3 regions of the Herbaspirillum sp. Her2 genome follow, and region 1 is predicted to be linked to each of the others. Evidence: predicted binding sites of a transcription regulator. Region 1 holds the regulator's gene; each other region holds the start of a gene.

Region 1 (7,860 bases):
AGGAACCCAATGAAACGCTCATTCTTACTGCCGATGCTGATGCTGGCTGCCGTGTGCGGCGTGGCCAACGCCGAGAAGGCGGACTCCACCAAGCCGACCAACATCGAGGCAGACCAGATGGTCTACGATGACGTGCGCCAGGTGAAGACCTTTACCGGCAACGTGGTCATGACCCGCGGCACGCTGATCATCAAGGCCGGCCGCGTGGTATTGACGACCGACCAGTACGGTTATGAAAATGCGGTGCTGTATGCGGCCCCGGGCGCGCTGGCCAACTTCCGCCAGAAGCGTGACGGCGGTCCCAACCTGTGGATCGAAGGCCAGGCCGAGCGCATCGAGTATTCGGAGCAGACCGAAATCTCCAAGCTGTTCCAGCGCGCGCACATCCAGCGCATGGACGGCGATCGCATCACCGATGAAGTCAACGGCGAATTCATCTCCTACGACAGCCGCGCCGAATTCTATTCCGTGAACAACACCGCCACCGGCGAGAGCAAGCCGGGCGCAGGCCGCATCACTGCGGTGATCCAGCCCAAGAATCCGCCGCCGGCAGGCAGCACCGCGCCGGCCACCCCGTCGGCCCAGCCCGCGGGCAAGAACAACGCCGCGCAGCCTGCAACGCGTCGCGACAGCGGAAAGGATCAGTAACGATGGCAGTCAGCTCGCTGGTCGTTCGCGGCCTGAAGAAAAGTTATGGCGCGCGCCAGGTAGTGCGCGATGTCTCGATGGAATTGCGCAGCGGCGAGGTGGTCGGCCTGCTCGGCCCCAATGGGGCCGGCAAGACCACCTCGTTCTACATGATCGTGGGACTGGTGCCTTCCGATGGTGGCGAGATCGACCTCGATGGCGCGTCCATTTCGCGCATGCCGATCCACAAGCGTGCCACCATGGGCTTGTCCTACCTGCCGCAGGAAGCCTCGGTATTCCGCAAGCTGACGGTGGAAGACAATATCCGCGCCGTGCTGGAACTGCGCCGGGAAGAGGGCAAGCCGCTCTCGCGCGATGAAATCGAAGGCCGCCTCAACAACCTGCTGCACGAATTGCAGATCGAGAAGCTGCGCGAAAGCCAGGCGCTGTCGCTCTCGGGCGGTGAACGCCGGCGCGTCGAGATCGCCCGCGCACTGGCCACCGATCCGCGCTTCGTGCTGCTGGATGAACCGTTCGCCGGTATCGACCCGATTGCCGTGATCGAGATTCAGCGCATCGTGCGCTTCCTGAAGGAACGCGGCATCGGCGTGCTGATCACCGACCACAACGTGCGCGAAACGCTGGGCATCTGTGATCGCGCCTACATCATCAACCAGGGCACGGTGCTGGCCAGCGGCAATCCGGAAGAGATCATCGCCAACGAGTCGGTGCGCCGCGTGTATCTGGGCGAGCATTTCCGCATGTAAGCGGTGCAGTCGGCTTGCCCGATACGCTTGAAGAAATACAGAGTGCACATCACGTAATACGCAACAAGCAATACGCAATACGCAACGACCGGCAGAGCAACCAGCGGGCCACGCCGCTTTCAGAAAGACAGATGAAACAGTCGCTCCAGTTACGTACCTCGCAGCACCTCGCATTGACGCCGCAACTGCAGCAGTCGATCAGACTGTTGCAACTGTCGACGCTGGAACTGCACCAGGAACTGGAACAGATCCTCTCCGATAATCCCCTGCTGGAACGCCTCGACGACGCGCTCGACAATTCGGTACGTCTGCTGGCCGATGGCGCGGTCTCCAGTTCGCCCTCCAGCGGCGTTGCCGAAACCAGTCACGAAGGCAGCGGCGAAGCGGCCCCGGCCGCCAGCGATGGCGATTCCAGCTTCGACTACCAGGACAACGCGCCGGAAGCCGGTGTCACGGGGGATGCCGACTGGAGCTTCGACGACGTCGCGCGCAGCGGCAAGTCGCCAGACGATGACGATGCCCGTCCACAACTCGAAGCGCACGAACTGACCCTGCGCGAACACCTGCTGGAACAGATCCGCGTGACCGCACGCACCCTGCGTGATCGTGCGCTGCTGGAACTGCTCACCGATGCGCTCGACGAGAGCGGCTATCTGGAAGAGCCGCTGGAAGACATCCACGCGCGCCTGCCCGAAGAGCTGGGCATCGACATGGAAGAGCTGTCGATTTCGCTCAAGCTGCTGCAGAGCCTGGACCCGGCGGGTGTCGGTGCGCGCAGTGCCGGCGAATGCCTGGCCCTGCAGATCCGCCGCCTGCCCAAGATTCCCTTCGTGACGCGCAAGCTGGCCTTGAGGATCGTGGAGGATTACCTGCCGCTGTTTGCACAACGCGATTTCAACAAGATCAAGAAGGCACTGGATTGCGATGACGAAGACCTGCGTGAAGCGCAGGCCGTGATCCGCCAGTGCCGTCCGCATCCGGGTGCGGAATTCGCGCGCGATGCCTCGGACTATGTGGTGCCGGACGTGATTGTCAAGCAGACAAAGAACGGCTGGCAGGTCATGCTCAACCATGAGGTCATGCCCAAGCTGCGCGTCAATGCGATGTATGCCAGTGCATTGAAGCAAGCCAAGGGAGAAGGTTCGCTGTCGTCGCAGTTGCAGGAAGCCAAGTGGCTCATCAAGAACATGCGGCAACGTTTCGATACAATTTTGCGCGTCGCGCAGGCTATTGTGGAACGTCAAAGAAACTTCTTTTCACATGGGGCAGTCGCCATGCGCCCCCTTGTGCTGCGTGAAATTGCTGATACACTGGGTCTACACGAGAGCACCATCTCTCGCGTGACGACTCAGAAATACATGCTCACTCCGCATGGAATGTTTGAGTTGAAATACTTCTTCGGTAGCCATGTCGCGACTGAAACCGGAGGTGAAGCATCCTCCACCGCGATACGGGCGCTGATCAAACAGTTGATAGGAGCCGAGAACCCGCAGACCCCATTATCCGATAGCAAGATTGCGGATATGCTGGCAGAACAAGGCATGGTGGTCGCGCGACGCACAGTCGCCAAATACCGCGAAGTGTTGAAGATTCCGCCGGTCAATCTCCGCAAGTCCCTCTGAGTTTTTCCTCAGTTTTTCTGCAGTACCGTTGCTGTGTTCAGGCAAGCATCCGACTGATGCCCGCGCCATCCGACACGAAGACCGTGCCCGTGGTACAGCTGCAGCAGGATCGATTGCACGAACCTCCAGTGACTTCACGATAGGAGTCTTGTATGAATCTGACCATCAGTGGACACCACCTCGAACTGACCCCCGCCATCCGGGAATACGTGCAAAGCAAGCTCTCGCGTATCAAGCGCCATTTCGACAACGTGATCGACGTCAGCGTGATCCTGAGCGTAGATAAACTCACAGAAAAGGAAAAGCGCCAAAAAGCGGAAATCAACGTCCACATCAAGGGGAAGGATCTACATGCGGAAAGCATCGCACACGACCTCTACGCTGCCATTGACACGCTGATCGACAAGCTCGATCGCCAGGTCATCAAGCACAAGGACAAGTTGCAGGAGCATCACTCCATGGCCAAGCGCCTGCCGGACGAAACGCCGGAGGATGCGGTGGCCGGAGCGGCATAAGCCAGGACACCCTCGGCAAGCCACCTCGCAGCCGCAAGGCTGCTGAGAAAGCCAGCCGAATTTCATGAGGAAGGGGCGCGCAAGCGCCCTTTTTCATTTGCGGCCGCCGAACTGGCCAAGCCTGTGGAAAAGATATAAATCATTGCGTAAAGCAACTTTTCCACCGCCGCTGCTGACGATGATGCAAGGGACGGCTTGAATGTCTTCACGGCACCCTCATCTTCGACACAAGAATTTGCATACGATATAAATCATTTCCTCGATGCAATTTTTTTCCCGTTCAGACAGGCCACCAGCATGCAGGCGATTTCAACGCGCCCGCCGGCTTTTCCCTATAATGTCGGGCAATCCCATTTTTAAAGGCACAGCCATGAGCGACGTCCAATCCTGGATCAAAGAAACCGTGACCCAAAACCCCGTGGTGCTGTTCATGAAGGGCACTGCACAGTTCCCCCAATGCGGCTTTTCCGGCAAGGCCATCCAGCTGCTGAAGGCCAGCGGTGCCGAGAACATCGTCACCGTCAACGTGCTGGAAAGCCCGGACGTGCGCCAGGGCATCAAGGAATACTCGAACTGGCCGACCATTCCTCAGCTGTACGTGAAGGGTGAATTCGTCGGCGGCTCCGACATCATGACCGAGATGTACGAGTCCGGCGAACTGCAGACCCTGATCAAGGGCTGAGTTTTACTTACCTGACTGACTCATGAGCAGTTCTTCCAGCCAGCCGCGCCAGCGCCTGATCGTTGCGATCACCGGTGCCACCGGTGCCATCTATGGCGTGCGGCTGCTGGAGCATCTGCGCAAGCATGGCCAGGTGGAAACGCACCTGATGGTGTCCGAAGCTGGCGTGCTCAATCTGCATCAGGAACTGGACATGCGGCGCAAGGATGTGGAAGCGCTGGCCGATGTGGTGCACAACGTGCGCGATGTCGGCGCCTGCATCGCCAGCGGCTCGTTCGCCTCCACCGGCATGGTGGTGGCGCCCTGTTCGATGAAGACCCTGGCCGCCGTGGCGCATGGTCTGTCCGACAACCTCATCACCCGCGCAGCGGATGTGGTGCTCAAGGAACGCCGCCAGCTGGTGCTGATGGTCCGCGAGACCCCGTTCAATCTGGCCCATCTGCGCAACATGACATCCGTCACCGAAATGGGCGGCGTGATCTTCCCGCCCCTGCCCGGCTTCTACCAGCGCCCTGCTTCCATGGAAGAGATGGTGGATCACACGCTGGGACGCGTGCTGGACATGTTCGGGATTTCCATGCAGTTGACGCCGGAGTGGAAGGGCATGAAGGGCGGGACTGAGTGATGCGTTAGCCCTTATCACGTTCGGGCAAAGAAAAATGGCCGCAGCTCATCACCGCGGCCATTTCTTCATCTGGCGAATATAACCCGGCTCACCCCCGCCCGATATACGGCATCTTGGTCGCCATCACCGTCATGAACTGCACATTGGCCTCCAGCGGCAGGCTGTCCATGTAGAGGATGGCACGGGCCACGTGTTCGGCATCCATGGTCGGTTCGACCTTGGTCGAGCCATCAGCCTGCAGCGTGCCCTTCTTCATCAGCGTGGTCATGTCGGTGGACGCATTGCCGATATCGATCTGCCCGCAGGCGATGTCATAGGCACGGCCATCGAGCGAGGTGGCCTTGGTCAGCCCCGTAATGGCATGCTTGGTGGCGGTATAGGAGGCCGAGAACGGGCGCGGTGCATGCGCCGAGATCGAGCCGTTGTTGATGATGCGCCCGCCGCGCGGCGACTGATCCTTCATGATGCGGAAGGCTTCCTGAGTGCAGAGAAAAACGCCGGTCAGGTTGATGTCCACCGCCGCCTTCCACTGCTCCACGCTCAGTTCTTCCAGCGACACCGGCGGCGCAAAGATGCCGGCATTGTTGAAGAGCAGGTCCAGCCGTCCGAAACGCTCGCGGGTCCTGGCGAAGAGCTGCTTCACCGAGGCCGGATCGGTCACGTCGGCCGCCACCACCAGCGCGTTGGCACCATGTTCGCCGGCCAGCTTGCCGGTTTCTTCAAGCGCATCCTGGCGGCGTCCGGCCAGGGCGACGCCATAGCCTTCGCGCAGCAGCGCGAGCGTGATCTGCCGGCCAATGCCGGAACCTGCGCCGGTCACCAGCGCGATACGTTTGGGTGCAGCCATCGTGTGTACTCCTCACTCACTGTAGTTCATGGACGATGCGCATCACGGAGCCATAAAAAAACCGCCCGTGATGCACGGGCGGTTTCACTATAACAAACACGGCGTCGGGCCAGATGAGAGATTTTCAATCCGGCTGGCCGCCGTTCATCTATCGCTCCACTTCATACTGAGGACGACAAGGGCTTGTTCGTATCGATACCCAATGTACGCGCCGCTTCTTGCAGCCGCGCACGTTCATCCCCCCACACTTCACACAGGGCCGTATAAGCAATCCAGCGCGCATCGATCTCGAAGAAGTCCCGCAGGTTCACCCGCGTATCGCTACGCCCAAACCCGTCCGTCCCCAGCGTCACATAGGGTGCCGGCACGAAGGCGCGAATGCTCTCGGGCAAGGTACGGATGTAATCGCTGACCGCAATCACGGGCGCCACACTGCCCTGCAATTGCGCTGTGACATAGGGCTGGCCATCGCTGCCCGACAAGCGCTGTGCGCGTTGTGCCGCCACGCCATCCCGCGCCAGTTCGGTATAGCTGGTCACGCTCCACACCTCGGCCTCGATCTGCCAGTGCTGCTGCAGCAGCGCAGCCGCCGCCACGGCTTCCTTGAGGATGGGGCCGGAACCCAGCAGCCGCACTGGCGCCCCGGGCTTGCGGCCGAGACAGTACATGCCGCGCAGGATGCCCTCCTGCACGCCGTCCGGAAGACTGGGCTGGGCCTCGTTCTCGTTAGTGACGGTGATGTAGTAGAAGACGTCATCGCCGCGTTCCATCATGCGCCGCATACCCTCATCCAGGATCACCGCCAGCTCATAGGCATAGGCCGGATCATAGGACACACAGTTGGGAATCGATGCGGCCGTCACCAGACTGTTGCCGTCCTGGTGCTGCAGTCCTTCGCCGCCCAAGGTCGTGCGGCCGGAGGTGGCACCGATCAGGAAGCCGCGCGCACGCTGGTCCGCCGCCGCCCAGATCAGGTCGCCGATGCGCTGGAAACCGAACATCGAGTAGTAGATGTAGAACGGCAGCATCGGCGTGCCATGCACCGAATACGCGGTGGCCGCTGCCGTCCACGAGGAAATCGCCCCCGCCTCGGTGATGCCCTCTTCCAGAATCTGGCCATCCTTGGCCTCGCGATAGTAGAGAATGGAACCGATATCCTCCGGCTCATACAACTGCCCCTGCGAAGAATAGATGCCGACCTGGCGGAACAGGTTGGCCATGCCGAAGGTGCGCGCCTCATCGGCCACGATGGGCACCACATACTGGCCGAAGTCCTTGTCCTTCAACAGGTTGCCGAGCTGGCGTACCAGCGCCATGGTGGACGACATTTCCTTGCCGTCGGCTTCCAGCGCGAACTTGCTGTGCGCCTCCAGCGGCGGCACGGTACGCCGTGCATCGCCCGCATGGCGGCGCGGCAGGTAGCCGCCCAGTGCGGCACGGCGTGCATGCAGGTGCTTCATCTCCGGGCTGTCATCGGCCGGCTTGTAGAAAGCCAGCTCACGGCATTGCTCATCGCTCAGCGGCAGCTTGAAGCGGTCACGGAATTGCATCAGACTCTCTTCATCGAGCTTCTTCTGCTGGTGCGTGGTCATCTTGCCCTCGCCCGCCGCGCCCATGCCGTACCCCTTCTTGGTCTGCGCCAGAATCACCGTGGGCTGGCCGCGATGACTGGCCGCTGCCTGATAGGCCGAGAAGATCTTCTTCATGTCATGGCCGCCACGGCGCAGGCGATTGATTTCCTCATCGGTGAGGGTGGCGCCGATGGCACGCGTGCCCGGGGTCTGGCCGAAGAAATGCTGGCGATTGAACGCGCCATCATTGGCGGCGAAGGTCTGCAATTGCCCGTCCACCGTGCGGTTCAGGGCATCGACCAGTTCACCGTCCTTGTCGCGCGCAAACAGGCCATCCCAGTCCGAGCCCCACAGCAGTTTGATGACGTTCCAGCCGGCACCGGCAAACAGCGTTTCCAGTTCATCGACGATGTGGCCATTGCCGCGCACCGGACCATCGAGCCGCTGCAGGTTGCAGTTGACCACAAAGATCAGATTGTCCAGCTTCTCGCGCGAGGCCAGCGAGAGTGCGGCCAGTGACTCGGGCTCATCCATCTCGCCATCGCCGAACACGCCCCACACCTTGCGTCCCTGATCCTGCAGCAGGCCGCGATGCTCCATGTAG
Region 2 (7,860 bases), 2.1 Mb from region 1:
AGGAAATCATCGCGGCGGCCCGTGCGGCCCATGCGCATGAGTTCATCCTGCGCCTGCCGCAAGGCTATGACTCGCTGGTCGGTGAGCGCGGCCAGGCCCTGTCGGGCGGTGAGCGCCAGCGCATCTCGATTGCGCGCGCGCTGCTGATCGACCCGCGCATCCTGATCCTGGACGAGGCCACTTCCTCGGTCGATACCACCACCGAAAAGGAAATCCAGAAGGCGCTGGACAACCTGGTCCAGGGCCGTACCACGATTGCCATCGCGCACCGCCTGTCGACCCTGCGCAAGGCTGATCGCCTGGTGGTACTGGATCGCGGCCAGGTGGTCGAAGTCGGCAACCACGAAGAATTGATGGCCCGGGAAGGGCATTACTACAAGCTCTACCAGGCCCAGGCGCGCAATCCTGAGGGCGATGCCGAGGTCTCGGTGAGCGAAGAAGAGAAGGGCGAATAAGCCATGAGCACCACCAACAATTCTGCCCAAAGCTTCACCCTGGAACGCAATGCTTTCGGACGTCTGGTCTTGACCGACGCCCAGGGCGGCCTGCACGAGCACGTGATTCCGGTACGTGCATTTCCGGTCACATCGCCCGATCGCGGCCTGTCTCTGGTCAGCAGCGACGGCCACGAGCTGGCCTGGATCGATACCCTGGAGGAAGTGGATGCGCCCACGCGCCGCCTGATTGAGGAAGAACTGGCCAGCCGCGAGTTCATGCCGGAGATCCAGCGTATCGTCAGCGTGTCGACCTTCGCCACGCCCAGCGACTGGACCGTGCAGACCACGCGCGGTACCACCACCTTCACGCTCAAGGGCGAGGAAGACATCCGCCGCCTGGCCGCGCCGGCGCTGCTGATTGCCGACAGCCACGGCATCCAGTTCCTGATCCGCGACCAGAAGGCGTTGGACAAGCACAGCCGCAAGATCCTGGATCGTTTCCTCTGATCCTTTTTGCCTGCGGCAAAAAAGAACGGCCCTGATGATGAATCAGGGCCGTTCTTGTATGGAGCGGGTTGAGGCTCAGAACTTCTCATCCGGCCGCAGGTAGCGCCACTGTCCGGTCGGCAGCTCACCCAGCTTGACCCCGCCGATGCGCACGCGCTTCAAGCCGATTACCTTCAGTCCGACCATGTCGCACATGCGGCGGATTTGGCGCTTCTTGCCTTCGCGCAGGGTGAAGCGCAACTGATCCTCGTTCTGCCACACCACCTTGGCCGGACGCAGCGGCTTGCCATCCATGATGAGGCCGTGGTTCAGGCGCTTGAGATCGGATTCGGGCAGCTTGCCGGGACGCGTGTATTGCACGCGCACCAGGTATTCCTTGTCGACCGCCGAATCCTCGCCAATCAACTGCTTGGCGATGCGGCCATCCTGGGTCAGTACCAGCAAGCCCACCGAATCGATGTCCAGCCGCCCGGCCGGCACCAGGCTCTTCAGCTGGCGCGGGTGGAAGCGCATCTCGGTCTGGTCTTCAGCCCAGCGCGATTGTTCATTGACCAGCACCATGGCCGGCTTGTAGCCATCCTCGGCCTGGCCGCTGACGTAGCCCATGGGCTTGTTGATCAGGATGGTCACACGCTGGGCCTGCTCGGCGCTGGCTTGGCGTTCCACGGTGACCTTCTGGTGCGGCAGCACCTTGCTGCCCAGCACCGACACCACCTGGCCATCCACGCGCACCCAGCCTTTTTCTATCCATTCGTCGGCTTCGCGGCGCGAGCACAGGCCGAGTTCGGACATGCGTTTGGAAAGTCGTACAGGTTCAGTCATGGGGATTGCCTTGCGAAAAACGGAGGCCGGCCAGCGGCGAGGGTGAGATTGTACGGCCAGCCGCGCCGCCGCGCCAGACTGGGGCGGCAGCGCGGACAGGGTGATGCGGGTCAGATGCGCAGGGTCTGCAGCAGTTCGGTTTCCAGCATGATCTGGTTGCGCGGCTGGGACAGGCCGGGGCCGTCGATCAGGAAGACGTCTTCCACGCGCTCGCCCAAGGTCATGACCTTGGCGGTATGCAGGTTGATGCGGTACTTGGCCAGCACGTTGGAGATCGAATACAGCAGCCCGGCGCGGTCATTGGCCGAGACCGACAGCAGGTAGTACTGGCCGCGCTCATCCGGGCGCAAATCCACCGACGGATTGACCGGGAAGGTGCGCGACAGGCGCGACAGGCGAGCCTTGGAAGGAGCCGGCAGCGGGGCGTCGGACTGCAGCAGGGCCCCCAGTTCGTGCTCGATCAGGTTGATGATGTCGCGGTAGTTCTTGGCGAACACCGGGGCATTGATCAGGAAGGCGTCCAGCGCGTAATCGTTGCGGGTCGTGTGGATCTTGGCGTCGAAGATGCTGAAGCTTTTTTCGTCGAAATAGCTGCAGATGCGCGCAAACAGGTCAGGGCGGTCGGGCGTGTAGACCGCTACCTGAACGCCTTCGCCAATGGGCGCCAGGCGGCAGCGCACCAGCGGTACGCCGGTATCGACCTTGTCGTAGAAGCAGCGCGTCTGCCAGGCGATGTCGGAGGCGTCGTGGCGCAGGAAGTAGGCCACGTCCAGCTGCTTCCACAGCGCTTCGTGGGCGTCGGCCGGCAGGCCGTACAGGCGCAGGGTCTTGATGGCTTCCTGCTGGGTATTCTTCAGTTCGCGGTCGGCCGAGGGCGCTTCGCCGCCCAGCACGCGCAGGGTCATGCGGTACAGGTCTTCCAGCAGCTTGCCCTTCCAGGCGTTCCAGACCTTGGGGCTGGTGCCGCGGATGTCGGCCACCGTCAGCAGGTAGAGCGCGGTCAGGTGGCGTTCGTCCTTGACCAGCTGGGCGAAGGCGGTGATGACGTCGGGGTCCGACATATCCTGCTTCTGGGCCACGTGCGACATGGCCAGATGCTGCTCCACCAGGAACACGATCAGCTCGGTATTGTCCGGCGAGATGCCGTGCTGCTCGCAGAAGGCGCGCGCATCGTCCATGCCCAGCTTGGAGTGGTCGCCGCCCCGGCCCTTGGCGATGTCGTGGAACAGCGCCGCGATGTACAGCACCCAGGGCTGGCCGAAGTTGGCCATGAGCTGGCTGCAGAAGGGATATTCATGCGCATGTTCGCTCATCGTGAAGCGGCGTACGTTGCGCACCACCATCAGGATGTGCTGGTCCACCGTGTAGACGTGGAACAGGTCATGCTGCATCTGGCCGACGATCTGGCGGAAGTTCGGCAGGTAGCGTCCCAGCACGCTGGTGCTGTTCATGCCACGCAGGGCGTGGGTGATGCCGCGCTTGCTCTGGATGATCTGCATGAACAGGCGATGATTTTCCGGATTGGCGCGGAAGGCATTGTCGATCTTGAAGCGCGCATGCCATAGCGCACGCAGGGTGCGCGCCGACATATCCTTCAGTTCCGGATGCTCGGAGAGCACCAGGAAGACTTCCAGCATGGCTGACGGCGTCTCCTCGAAGACCTTGTCATGGGCGATGTCGACGAAGCCGTTGACCTCGTTGAAACGCTCGTTGAGCGGGCGCGGCACCGCCTGCTGCGGGAACAGGTGGGCTTCGATGTTCTGCAGCAGGATGGTGTTGAGCTGCGTGACCGCCTTGGCCGCCCAGTAGTAGCGCTGCATCAGATATTCGCTGGCGCGGCGGGTGTCGGTGGTCTTGAAGCCGAAGGTCTCGGCGAGCTGGGTCTGGATGTCGAAGACCAGCCGGTCTTCGCGGCGGTCGGTCAGGATGTGCAGGCGGATGCGAATGTCCTTGAAGGCGCGTTCCTTCTGGCGCAGCTGGCGCGCCTCGGTGGAGGTCAGCATGCCGTGTTCGGCCAGCTCGCCCCAGGAGTTGCCCAGGCCCGCCGCCTTGGCCACCCACAGGATCACCTGCAGGTCGCGCAGGCCGCCGGGGCTTTCCTTGCAGTTGGGTTCGAGGCTGTAGGGCGTATCTTCATATTTGATGTGGCGCTGGCGCATTTCCAGGGTCTTGGCCTGGAAGAAGGCCAGAGGGTCCAGCGCGGCATGGTAGCGCTCCTGCAATTTCTTGAAGAGGGCGCGGTTGCCGGTCACCAGGCGGGCTTCCAGGAGGCTGGTCTGCACCGTGATGTCGGCGGCCGATTCATCCAGGCATTCGTCGATGGTGCGGATGCTGTGGCCGATTTCCAGGCCGATGTCCCAGAACAGCTGCACCAGGGATTCCAGCTTTTCCTTCTTGGCGGCATCCGGGGCCTGGTCCAGCAGGATCAGCACATCCACATCCGAATGCGGGAACAGCTCGCCCCGGCCATAGCCGCCCACGGCCACCAGGGCGGCATTGCCGGACATGCCCAGTTCTTCCCAGGCAGTGGTGAGGGCTTCGTCCACGTTGCGGCGCAACTGGGCCAGCAACTGCTCGGTCTTGTGGTTGGACTGGAACACCTCGATGGCTTGCTGGCGCGCGGCCTTGAGCTGTTTCTTGAGCGTGATGGCGAGTGTGGGCATCGTGGTCGGCAATTAAGGCAAGCAGGGCGGCGGGGCGGCGCCTATATGAACAAAGCCGCATCCCCATGCGGCTTTGCGCTCGAAGCAGGTTTCGTGCCGGAAACTGTGTGCAGGGTGGAGGGGCACATGGTTCCGGCCGCCTGGGTCACGCCGGGGTGGCGGCCTGGTTCTGGATGAAGGCCGGCGGTGCCGGCATGCCGGGCGACACCGTCAGCACTTCGAAGCCGGTCTCGGTGACCAGCACGGTGTGTTCCCATTGGGCTGACAGGCTGCGGTCCTTGGTCTTGATGGTCCAGCCGTCGCCCATTTCGCGGATCTCGCGGCGGCCGGCGTTGATCATCGGTTCCACGGTGAAGATCATGCCGGCTTCCAGCTTCTCCAGCGTACCGGGGCGGCCGTAGTGCAGGACTTGCGGTTCTTCATGGAAGACCTTGCCGATGCCGTGGCCGCAGAACTCGCGCACCACGCTGTAGCCGGCCTTTTCGGCGTGCTGCTGGATGACGTGGCCGATGTCGCCCAAATGTGCGCCCGGCTTGATCTTGGAGATGCCCAGCCACATGCATTCATAGGTGATCTCGGTCAGGCGGCGTGCCAGGATGGACGGCTCGCCCAGGAAGAACATGCGGCTGGTGTCGCCGTGGTAGCCATTCTTGATGATGGTGACGTCGATGTTGAGCACGTCGCCGTTCTTCATCACCTTGTCGCCGGGGATGCCGTGGCAGATCACGTCATTCAGTGAGGTGCAGATGGCCTTGGGGTAGGGCGTGTAGCCCGGCGGGCAGTAGTTCAGTGGGGCCGGGATGCTGCCTTGCACGTTGGTCATGTACTCGTGGCAGAGGCGGTCGATCTCGCCGGTGGTCACGCCCGGCTTCACGAAGGGGGTGATGTAGTCCAGTACCTCGGCGGCCAGGCGGCCGGCCACGCGCATGCCTTCGATGTCTTCGGCGGTCTTGATGGTGATGTTGCCCATGATGAATCGCAATTCGCTAGAAAATCGTCAAGACGGGATTATAGACGACGGGGGTGCTTTCTGTTTTGCCGGCTCCGGCCGACAAGCCGGGGACGGCGTTTGGCTGCGTTCCTTATCTTCATGTGCTACTTGAACAAAAGTGATGGGTCGAGTAGAATGCCGGGCTGATCTGAAAACCTCAGGTCGGTTGTCGAATGCGGTGTGCGGAATGATTCTTCATGTCTGTTTGGCAATAAGTGTCGTAAATTATCTTTTGAAACGCGAATCCGTTCGCTAAAAGGGTGTCCGGCTGCATGAGCCGGATGACCGAGCGGATTCCAGACCTAACCCTGGAGAAATTCATGTCCGTTACCATGCGCGAAATGCTGGAAGCCGGTGTCCACTTCGGTCACCAAACTCGCTTCTGGAACCCCAAGATGGCCCCCTTCATTTTCGGCCATCGCAACAAGATTCACATCGTCAACCTGGAAAAGACCCTGGGCATGTACCAGGAAGCCGTCAAGTACGTGCGCCAGCTGTCGGCCAACCGTGGCACCATCCTGTTCGTTGGTACCAAGCGTCAAGCCCGCGACATCCTGTCTGCTGAAGCGCAACGCGCTGGCGTGCCCTACGTTGACCAGCGCTGGCTGGGCGGCATGCTGACCAACTTCAAGACCATCAAGACCTCGATCAAGCGCCTGAAGGACATGGAAGCTGCCATCGAAGACGGTTCGGTCGAGAAGCTGTCGAAGAAGGAAGCCCTGCTGTTCACCCGTGAACAGGAAAAGCTGCAAAAGGCCATCGGCGGCATCAAGGACATGGGCGGCATTCCTGACGCCATCTTCGTCATCGACGTCGGCTACCACAAGGGCGCCATCACCGAAGCCGCCAAGCTGGGTATCCCGGTCATCGGCGTGGTCGATACCAACCACTCGCCCGAAGGCGTCACCTACGTGATCCCGGGTAACGACGACTCCGCCAAGGCGATCGCTCTGTACGCTCGCGGCATGGCTGACGCCGTGCTGGAAGGCCGCGCCAACGCCGTCAACGACGTCGTCGAAGCAGTCAAGGGCGATGAATTCGTCGAGGTCGAGCAGGCTTGATTCTGCTCTTCCGGTAGTACGGTAGTCCAAAAAGGGGTGACAGCGGGTAGTGACGCAGTGGCCCCTTTTTTTTGATTCAATTTTCGAGTTTCAGGCATGCCGCAAGCGCGGGATGCCTCCAAGTCAGGAGAAAAGTATGGCGGCAATTACCGCAGCAATGGTGGGCGATCTGCGTGCGAAGACCGACGCGCCGATGATGGAATGCAAGAAGGCGCTGACCGAAGCCGATGGCGACATGGCCAAGGCCGAAGAGATTCTGCGCGTCAAGCTGGGCAGCAAGGCTTCCAAGGCCTCTTCCCGCATCACCGCAGAAGGCGTGATCTCGGCCTACATCGCTGGCAACGTCGGCGCGCTGGTCGAAGTGAACTGTGAAACCGACTTCGTGACCAAGAACGACGAGTTCATCGGTCTGGTCGAAGCTGCTGCCAAGCTGGTGGTCGAACAGAATCCGGCTGACGTGGCTGCCCTGGGCGCCTGCAAGCTGGCCGACGGCAAGACCCTGGAAGAACTGCGCACCGAACTGATCGGCCGCATCGGCGAGAACATGTCGTTCCGTCGCTTCCAGCGCTTCGAAACCACCGGCAAGCTGGCTGCCTACCTGCACGGCACCCGCATCGGCGTGATCGTCGAGTTCGACGGCGCTGAAGAGCAAGTCGGCAAGGACGTGGCCATGCACATCGCTGCCATGAAGCCGGTCGCCCTGTCGGCCGAGCAAGTGCCGGCCGACCTGATCGAGAAGGAACGCTCGGTCGCCGCCCTGAAGGCTGCCGAATCCGGCAAGCCGGCTGACATCGTCGCCAAGATGGTGGACGGTTCGGTGCAGAAGTACCTGAAGGAAGTGTCGCTGTTCAACCAGGCTTTCGTGAAGAACGACAAGCAAAGCGTTGAACAGATGCTGAAGGCGGCCAATACCACCGTCAAGTCGTTCGCCATGTACGTGGTCGGCGAAGGCATCGAGAAGAAGCAAGACGACTTCGCTGCCGAAGTGGCAGCGCAAGTGGCTGCAGCGAAACAAGCTCAGTAAGCGTCGCAGGAAAAACGGGCCGAGAGGCCCGTTTTTTTAAGCCGGATTCCGGGAACTTTCGGAGTCGCCCGCGTCTACAGTCAGGGTCGTCCGTCGGATGAATGATGACGCGCAGGGCAGGCCGCCTGGCAACGGCAATATGGGTAGCTAAAGCAATACTGGCAGCACACGGCAAGACAGAATAGGGCGCAGCAGTACATCCCCTCATGCGTTCGGACCTGCCCCTGATGACGAAAAAGCGCCATTTCGTCGGGTGACAGCGAGTGCCGGCGCGTCAATACGTAATTCAACCTCGGACAGAACACGGAGCCCTGCAATGACAACACCAGCCTACAAGCGCGTACTCCTCAAACTC
Region 3 (7,860 bases), 1.0 Mb from region 1:
GCGGCTTGTTCCTCAGACGTATGGATGAGCGGACGATACTGGTCGGCGGCGCTGGTGTAGCGTCCCAGCGAGGCGGTCAGGCGCGTGCGGGCATCCTGCATGCGCTGCGCATCATTGGCGGTGAGCGCACGATACTGGGCCAGGTTGAAGGCGCGGATCTCGGCCTGCATGGTCTTGGCCGTGGCGACGCTGGGCATGAGGTTGGTCTGCACTTCGTTGAGCTGTGCGTCGACGGTATTGAGTCCGTACCAGGCCGCCGCACCGAGCACGGCCATGAACAGGATCAAAACGGAAAAACCCAACATAAGCTGGGTGGCAACTTTGGTCTGTCTGAAATTCACGATATCCCTCAGGGGCTGGCCTGCCGCCACTGACGGCAGACGAAGGGTGGATGATGATTCCGGCGCAGGCGCAAGGCCTGCAAGGGAGAGCGGCAGTGCCGTCAGGATGGGCTCCGGGGGAAGCGCTCTGAACTTTAATGGCAGTCTTGCCCAAATTCAAGATGAATTTGACGAGGTGATGCCAAACGGAAACACTCTTTCAATTATGCTTATCAATGCATAAATATGGATTGGCAACAAGTTGACCGAAGTGCCACCGCAGCTCGATCAAGATTGACTAATTGCGTAGTGCGCACCCGATGACCAGTCCATCAAGAAAAATGGCCAGGATCGGGGGATCCTGGCCATTGGGCGGCTGTGCCATGTACGGATCGGCAGTCGCTGCAGCAGCGCCTGCCGATCCGTTCAAAGGCGGTAAATGATTTATATCATTTATCTGTTTTTGGTCAGCGCAGGCGCAGCACGAAACGTGCGGCCAGCGTGGCGATCAGACTCAGCACTGCGCCGAAGATGACGAAGTAGCTCACCGACAGCTTGTTGCCGGTGAAGTCGATCAGCCAGGTGATGATCAGGCCGGCGAAGCCGCCGAAGATGGTCACGGCGATGTTATAGGCCAGCGACATGCCGGTGCCGCGCGTGGCTACCGGGAAGATGTCGGCCAGCAGGGCCGGCATGGAGGCGAAATACATGGTCATGAGCACGCCGATGACGGTCTGCAGCAACAGCAGTTGCAGGAAGCCCGGCGAGTTGGTCAGGAACACGAACATCGGATAGGTCAGCACGATGTACAGCGCGCTGCTGGTGATCATGAAGGGCGTGCGGCCGATCTTGTCGGACATCGCGCCCACCAGCGGCGAGCCGATGAACATGATCAGGCCGGCCACCGACATGGCGGCAAACGAGGACCAGGCCGGCAGGCCCAGCTGCTTGACCGCATAGGTCGGGATATACAGCGACAGGTACACCGAGACGGTCGCCATGATGACGCTGCCGGCACCGATCAAGAGGCGCATCTTCTGGTGGGCGAAGGTATCGCGCAGGGGCGCATCGGTCTTTTCGCTGGATTCCTTGAACTCGGGTGCTTCATCCAGATGGCGGCGGATGTAGATGCCGGCCGGTGCGATCAGCAAGCCGAAGATGAACGGCACGCGCCAGCCCCACGAGGCCAGTTGCTCAGGTGTGAGCATGTTGTTGAGCACGGCGCCGAAGATGGCCGCCAGCAGCAGGCTGATGCCCTGGCTGGCCACCTGCCAGCTGGAGAAGAAGCCACGGCGATGCGGGGCGTGTTCCACCAGGAAGGCGGTGGAACTGCCGAACTCGCCACCGGCGGAGAAGCCCTGGATCATCTTGCCCAGAGCGATGCCGGCCGGTGCCAGCAGGCCGATGCTGGCGTAGCTGGGCATGAAGGCGATCATGGCCGTGCCGACCGTCATCAGCATGATGGACAGCATCAGCGCCGCCTTGCGGCCTGCGCGGTCGGAGTAGGCACCCAGCACCACCGCACCCAGCGGGCGCATGAAGAAGGACACGCCGAAGGTGGCGAAGGTCAGCAGCAGCGAGACACTGTCATCGCCGGTCGGGAAGAACTGCTTGGCGATGACCACGGCGAAGGCGCCATAGATGAGGATGTCGAACCATTCGAGCGCATTGCCGATGGAGGACGAGATGATCGCACGCCGCGCTTGCGGATGCGTGGTGCCGGCGCCAGGCGCCGCGGTGTTGCTGGTCATGGAGACTCCCTGATGGATACGTGGATGGAGGAGCAGCACGCCGTTCTGACCCTGGCGGAGCAGAAGGCTGCCTGGCTGTGTATGGATGGTTGTGGGCTCCCTGTGACGGCCGGGGCCGTTACAGCGGGCGAGGATAGGCGGCGCGATGCGGCACTGTCAAGGCGCAGTGCGGGGGATTATCAGGAGGCAGGACGCACACCTGATTTTGCGAAATCATTTTCTCGTTTCCAGTGCCTGCAGCCTCATGATGGCTCCCTGTTCTGCGCTTCCGTTTCCTTGAGCTTGCGCCACAAGGTCGTACGGCTGATCCCGAGATGGCGCGCAGCCGCGGCACGGTTGCCACGGAAGCGGCGCAGTGCAGCTTCAATGGCGTCAGCGTCGGGGACGATGTCGGACGTGGTCAGCTCATGGGGGGCCACCACTTCCGCCGTGTTTGACAGCAGCGGCTGCGCCATCCCCGCCAGTTCCGGCGCCACCCGCTGGATCAGCGCGGGTGTCAGCGCCTGCAGCGGCTCTGCGGCCAGGAACAGGGCCAGCCGTTCCATCAGGTTGCGCAGCTCGCGCACGTTGCCGGGCCAGTCGTAGGCACACAGCAGCGGTGCACAGCGCAGGATCTCGGCCCCCAGGTTGGCGTGCGGCCGCGCATCCAGTGCCGCCAGCGCATGCTTGAGATGCCATTCAGCCAGTGCGGCAATATCCTCGCGGCGCGCCCGCAAGGGCGGCAACTGCAAACGCAGTACGCTGAGCCGGTAATACAGGTCTGCGCGAAAACGTCCTTCACGCACCCGCGCTTCCAGATCGCAGTGGGTGGCGCTGATGATGCGCACCTGGACCGCAATGGGCCGCGTGCCGCCCACGCGCACGACTTCGCGCTCTTCCAGCACGCGCAGCAATCGCGTCTGCAGTGGCAGCGGCATCTCGCCGATTTCATCGAGCAGCAGCGTGCCGCGATGGGCCGCTTCAAAGACACCGGCCCGTCCGCCACGGCGCGACCCGGTGAAAGCGCCTTCCTCATAACCGAACAGTTCGGATTCCAGCAGCGATTCGGCCAGCGCGCCGCAATTGATGGCCACGAAGGGGTGGGCTGCCTGGGTCTTGCCCTGCATGCGCGGATGAGCACGATGGATGGCTTGCGCCGCCAGTTCCTTGCCGGTGCCGGTCTCACCCTGGATCAATACGTTGGCCGGCGAGCGCGCAAAGAGCGTGATCGATTGACGCACCGTTTCCATCACCTCAGAATCGCCTCGCAGATCCTTGAGGTGATGCCGTGCGCGCAGGCTGTCGGCCACCGGCAGGCTGGGGCCGCGCGTGCTTTCCAGTTGCGTCAGACGCGCCAGTTCCAGCGCATCTTCAAAGGCCTGCCGCACCGTGGCCGAGGAGTAGAGGAAGATCCCCTGCATCCCCGCTTCCTCGGCCAGGTCGGTGATGAGCCCGGCCCCGACCACCGCCTGCACGCCGCCGGCCTTCAGTTCCTGCACTACGGCGCGCGCGTCTTCTTCGGTGGCATAGGTGCGCTGGGCAATGTCGAGTCCGAACATCTGCTGGAATTCGGTCAGGGCCGGCATCGCCTCCTGATAAGTGACCAGCCCGATGCGCGGGCTGATCTGGCGGGCACGGGCCAGTGCCTGCATCACGTCGAAGCCGCTGGCGCGCGCCACCACCACCGGCACCGGGAGGCGGCTCTTCAGATAGGCACCGTTGGAACCGGCCGAGATCACCACGTCGCAGCGCTCGCTGGCCAGGCGCTCGCGGATGGCGCGCACGGCCTCGTCGAAGCCCAGGTGTATGGGCTCGATGTCGGCCACGCCGTCGAATTCCAGCGTGATGTCGCGGAAGAGTTCGGAGAGGCGCGACACGGACACGGTCCAGATCACGGGCTTGTCGGCCAGGCGGTCAGCGGGGGCAGGGCGTTTCATGGCAAGTGTTCGGGGCGTTTCAGTGAAACGTTAATGTAACACCGATGAAACGGCCGGGGATGCGGAACATCAACGCGACAGAAGGCGGGTACGCCCGGAGAGCGCACCGGAAGGGAAGCCTGCCAGCCTTGTCCGGCGCTGGTTTCAGACGATATGAAGGTTTTTTCATGCCTTGCGCCATGCAATGCTGCACTGCGATGGCACGGCCGTTGCAATGGTGAACGCACATGTCGCAGGACGGGTGTGATGCAGCCCCGCCCGCCGCAGTCAGGCAATCCCGACTTTCCGTATTCCAACCTCATCGAGAAGGTGTCCACCATGGCTCTCCACTCCGCAGGCGCAGCGTTCCGCCAGGCCGTCCAGGAAGAATCCCCCTTGCAAGTCATCGGCGCGATCAACGCCAATCACGCCCTGCTGGCCAAGCGTGCCGGCTTCCGCGCGATCTACCTGTCCGGCGGCGGCGTGGCTGCGGGTTCGCTGGGCCTGCCTGACCTGGGCATCTCCAACCTGGATGACGTGCTCACCGACGTGCGCCGCATCACTGACGTGTGCGACCTGCCGCTGCTGGTGGACGTCGATACCGGCTTCGGTGCCTCGGCCTTCAACGTGGCGCGCACCGTGAAGTCCATGATCAAGTTCGGCGCGGCCGCCATGCACATCGAAGACCAGGTCGGCGCCAAGCGCTGCGGCCATCGTCCCAACAAGGAAATCGTCACCAAACAGGAAATGGTGGACCGCATCAAGGCCGCCGTCGATGCCCGTACCGATGAGAACTTCGTCATCATGGCGCGCACCGATGCGCTGGCGGTCGAAGGGCTGGACGCCGCCATCGAGCGCGCCGTGGCCTGCGTCGAAGCAGGTGCCGACATGATCTTCCCGGAAGCCATCACCGACCTCGCCATGTACAAGCAGTTCGCCAATGCGGTGAAGGTGCCGATCCTGGCCAACATCACAGAATTCGGCTCGACGCCGCTGTTCACGGTCGACGAATTGAAGGAGGCCGATGTGGGCCTGGTGCTCTATCCGCTCTCGGCCTTCCGCGCCATGAACAAGGCCGCCGAAAACGTCTACCAGGCGATTCGCCGCGACGGCACCCAGAAGAACGTGGTCGATACCATGCAGACCCGCATGGAGCTCTATGACCGCATCGATTACCACAGCTACGAGCAGCGTCTGGATGCGCTGTTTGCCCAGCAGAAGAACAAGTAAAACATTACCGCAAGACCGAATACCCCCTTCCGATAATCAGTTTCGACCTAATACAGACTACGAGGAGAACACGATGAGCGATCAGCAAGCCCCCGGTTTCAAGCCCAAGAAATCCGTTGCCCTCTCTGGCGTGACCGCTGGCAACACCGCCCTGTGTACCGTCGGCAAGACCGGCAATGACCTGCACTATCGCGGCTACGACATCCTGGACGTGGCCGACAGCTGCGAGTTCGAGGAAATCGCTCACCTGCTGGTGCACGGCAAGCTGCCGACAGCGGCCGAACTGCGCGCCTACAAGGCCAAGCTCAAGGCCCTGCGCGGCCTGCCGGCCAACGTCAAGGCGGCACTGGAATGGCTGCCTGCCGCGTCGCACCCGATGGACGTGATGCGCACCGGCGTCTCGGCACTGGGTTGCGTATTGCCCGAGAAGGATGACCACAACACCCCCGGCGCGCGCGACATCGCCGACCGCCTGATGGCGTCGCTCGGTTCCATGCTGCTGTACTGGTACCACTACAGCCACAATGGCAACCGCATCGAAGTCGAGACCGATGACGATTCCATCGGCGCGCACTTCCTGCACCTGCTGCACGGCGAGAAGCCTTCCGACGCCTGGGAGAAGGCCATGCACACCTCGCTGATCCTGTACGCGGAACACGAATTCAACGCCTCCACCTTCACCGGCCGCGTCATCGCCGGCACCGGTTCGGACATGTATTCGGCCATCACCGGTGCCATCGGCGCACTGCGCGGCCCCAAGCACGGCGGCGCCAATGAAGTGGCCTTCGAGATCCAGAAGCGCTACGACAACCCCGACGAAGCCGAGGCCGACATCCGCCGCCGCGTCGAGAACAAGGAAGTGGTGATCGGTTTCGGCCACCCGGTCTACACCATCTCCGACCCGCGCAACAAGGTCATCAAGGAAGTGGCGCGCAAGCTCTCCAAGGAAGCTGGTTCGACCAAGATGTTCGACATCGCCGAACGCCTGGAAACGGTCATGTGGGACATCAAGAAGATGTTCCCCAACCTGGACTGGTTCTCGGCCGTGTCCTACCACATGATGGGCGTACCGACCGCGATGTTCACGCCGCTGTTCGTCATTGCCCGCACCTCGGGCTGGGCGGCGCACATCATCGAACAGCGCATCGACAACAAGATCATCCGCCCCTCGGCCAACTACGTGGGACCGGAAGACCTGAAGTTCGTGCCGATCAGCAAGCGCAAGTAAGACCAAGCAAGACGAAGTGCCCGCGCAGTTGAGTCATCAGCGGATGGCGCGGGCATGAGGGGCAAGAGAGGGAGAGGGAGCAGCAAGAAGAAGGAAGCGGCGGCTGGCGCGTGTCGGCCGCCACATTCCCCGGGACAGTGGCAGTGCGCAGGCAGATTTGTAACAAGCGTTACATGTGGTCGAGTCAGATGCAATAACTTGCTAAGATGCGGTCGGATCTTTTTCGCCCCCGCGTCCACCCCTGACTCTCCATGGATCATCCGATGATTGCTGCCATCGTTTCCCGCCGTCTTTCTGCATTGCCCCTGACTTCCTTCGTGCTGGCCGGTGTTGTGGCTGTTGCCCTGTCCGCCTGTTCTTCCACGCCCGTGCCGGTCACCGAGACCAAGCCGGTGCTGCCGCAGCTGCTGCAGTCGCCCGCTGCCACACAGCCGAGCTGGGCCACGCAATTGAAGACCGGTGCCTTCAGCTGCGAGATGGGCAACAAGGTGGAAATCCGCATGGATGGCCGCGTGACCGATGGCGTCACGCTGGTGTGGAAGGGCAGCAGCTACATGATGAACCCGGTCAGCACCTCGACCGGTGCAGTGCGTCTGGAGAACAAGGGCGAAGGCCTGGTGTGGATCCAGATCCCGTCGAAGTCCATGCTGCTCAATTCCAAGATCGGGCAGCAGCTGGCCAACGACTGCCGCACGCGCTGACAACGCAGCGCCGCGCCGTCGTGCAGGTCTGACGTCGGCGCGTTCTTTCCACCTCGCATTTCCTCCTCCCTTGTCGTGCCGATGGCGTCTTGCTGTCGGCATCGCTCCTGCTTGATTTGAATCATCGAAGACCGCTGATGCAAGCGGCGGATTCAGCCCCTCGTAAGATTCAGGTGCAAGACTGGTTTCATCGTCGCATGAGGGCCACGCATGGCAAACAGGTTTTTGCCCATGCACCAGAGCCACGCGACCATCGGCCTGCAAGCCACGCTGCGCAAGGCCGACAGCGGTTTTCAATTCGAGAGACATGAGGAGACGTCATGCAATACGAGGATTTCTATCGCCGTTCCATCGAGCAGCCTGAAGCCTATTGGGCAGAAGAAGCGCAGCGCATTCATTGGGACAAACCGTTCACCCGCACCCTCGATTATTCCCGCGCACCGTTTGCGCGCTGGTTCATCGGCGGCACCACCAATCTTTGTCACAACGCGGTGGATCGCCATCTGGGCGAGCGGCCGCATCAGGCGGCGCTGATCGCCATCTCCACCGAGACCAACACCGAACGCGTCTACGACTTCGCCGAGCTGCATCGCGAAGTGCAGGCCATGGCCGCCACCATGCTGTCGCTGGGCGTGCGGCGCGGCGACCGCGTGCTGATCTACATGCCGATGATCGCCGAGGCGGTCTTCGCCATGCTGGCCTGCGCCCGTATTGGCGCGGTGCATTCGGTGGTGT

What was found. The regulator sigma-54, encoded in region 1, starts transcription at its own class of promoters, with help from an activator protein. The targets are predictions, from matches to a motif close to TGGCANGNAANCTGCTTT.
Positions count from the first base shown of each region.
Region 2: the regulator sigma-54 is predicted to act here: its motif matches at 4,511-4,528, upstream of ACWHXP_RS09035 ([protein-PII] uridylyltransferase).
Region 3: the regulator sigma-54 is predicted to act here: its motif matches at 4,186-4,203, upstream of prpB (methylisocitrate lyase).

Region 1 covers NZ_CM176331.1:5,517,716-5,525,575, reverse strand. The annotation lists gene lptA (lipopolysaccharide transport periplasmic protein LptA) at 10-648, shown strand; gene lptB (LPS export ABC transporter ATP-binding protein) at 651-1,394, shown strand; gene ACWHXP_RS25105 (RNA polymerase factor sigma-54) at 1,526-3,016, shown strand; gene hpf (ribosome hibernation-promoting factor, HPF/YfiA family) at 3,169-3,531, shown strand; gene ACWHXP_RS25095 (hypothetical protein) at 3,594-3,740, opposite strand; gene grxD (Grx4 family monothiol glutaredoxin) at 3,902-4,213, shown strand; gene ACWHXP_RS25085 (UbiX family flavin prenyltransferase) at 4,236-4,838, shown strand; gene ACWHXP_RS25080 (SDR family oxidoreductase) at 4,927-5,685, opposite strand; gene mdeB (alpha-ketoglutarate dehydrogenase) at 5,847-7,860, opposite strand, start outside.
Region 2 covers NZ_CM176331.1:1,987,979-1,995,838, reverse strand. The annotation lists gene ACWHXP_RS09050 (cyanophycin metabolism-associated ABC transporter) at 1-455, shown strand, start outside; gene ACWHXP_RS09045 (cyanophycin metabolism-associated DUF1854 family protein) at 459-944, shown strand; gene ACWHXP_RS09040 (pseudouridine synthase) at 1,020-1,766, opposite strand; gene ACWHXP_RS09035 ([protein-PII] uridylyltransferase) at 1,877-4,429, opposite strand; gene map (type I methionyl aminopeptidase) at 4,575-5,399, opposite strand; gene rpsB (30S ribosomal protein S2) at 5,741-6,481, shown strand; gene tsf (translation elongation factor Ts) at 6,618-7,505, shown strand; gene pyrH (UMP kinase) at 7,822-7,860, shown strand, end outside.
Region 3 covers NZ_CM176331.1:919,511-927,370, forward strand. The annotation lists gene ACWHXP_RS04225 (methyl-accepting chemotaxis protein) at 1-275, opposite strand, end outside; gene ACWHXP_RS04230 (hypothetical protein) at 274-564, shown strand; gene ACWHXP_RS04235 (MFS transporter) at 788-2,071, opposite strand; gene prpR (propionate catabolism operon regulatory protein PrpR) at 2,314-3,987, opposite strand; gene prpB (methylisocitrate lyase) at 4,306-5,196, shown strand; gene prpC (bifunctional 2-methylcitrate synthase/citrate synthase) at 5,270-6,424, shown strand; gene ACWHXP_RS04255 (hypothetical protein) at 6,688-7,125, shown strand; gene ACWHXP_RS04260 (propionate--CoA ligase) at 7,446-7,860, shown strand, end outside.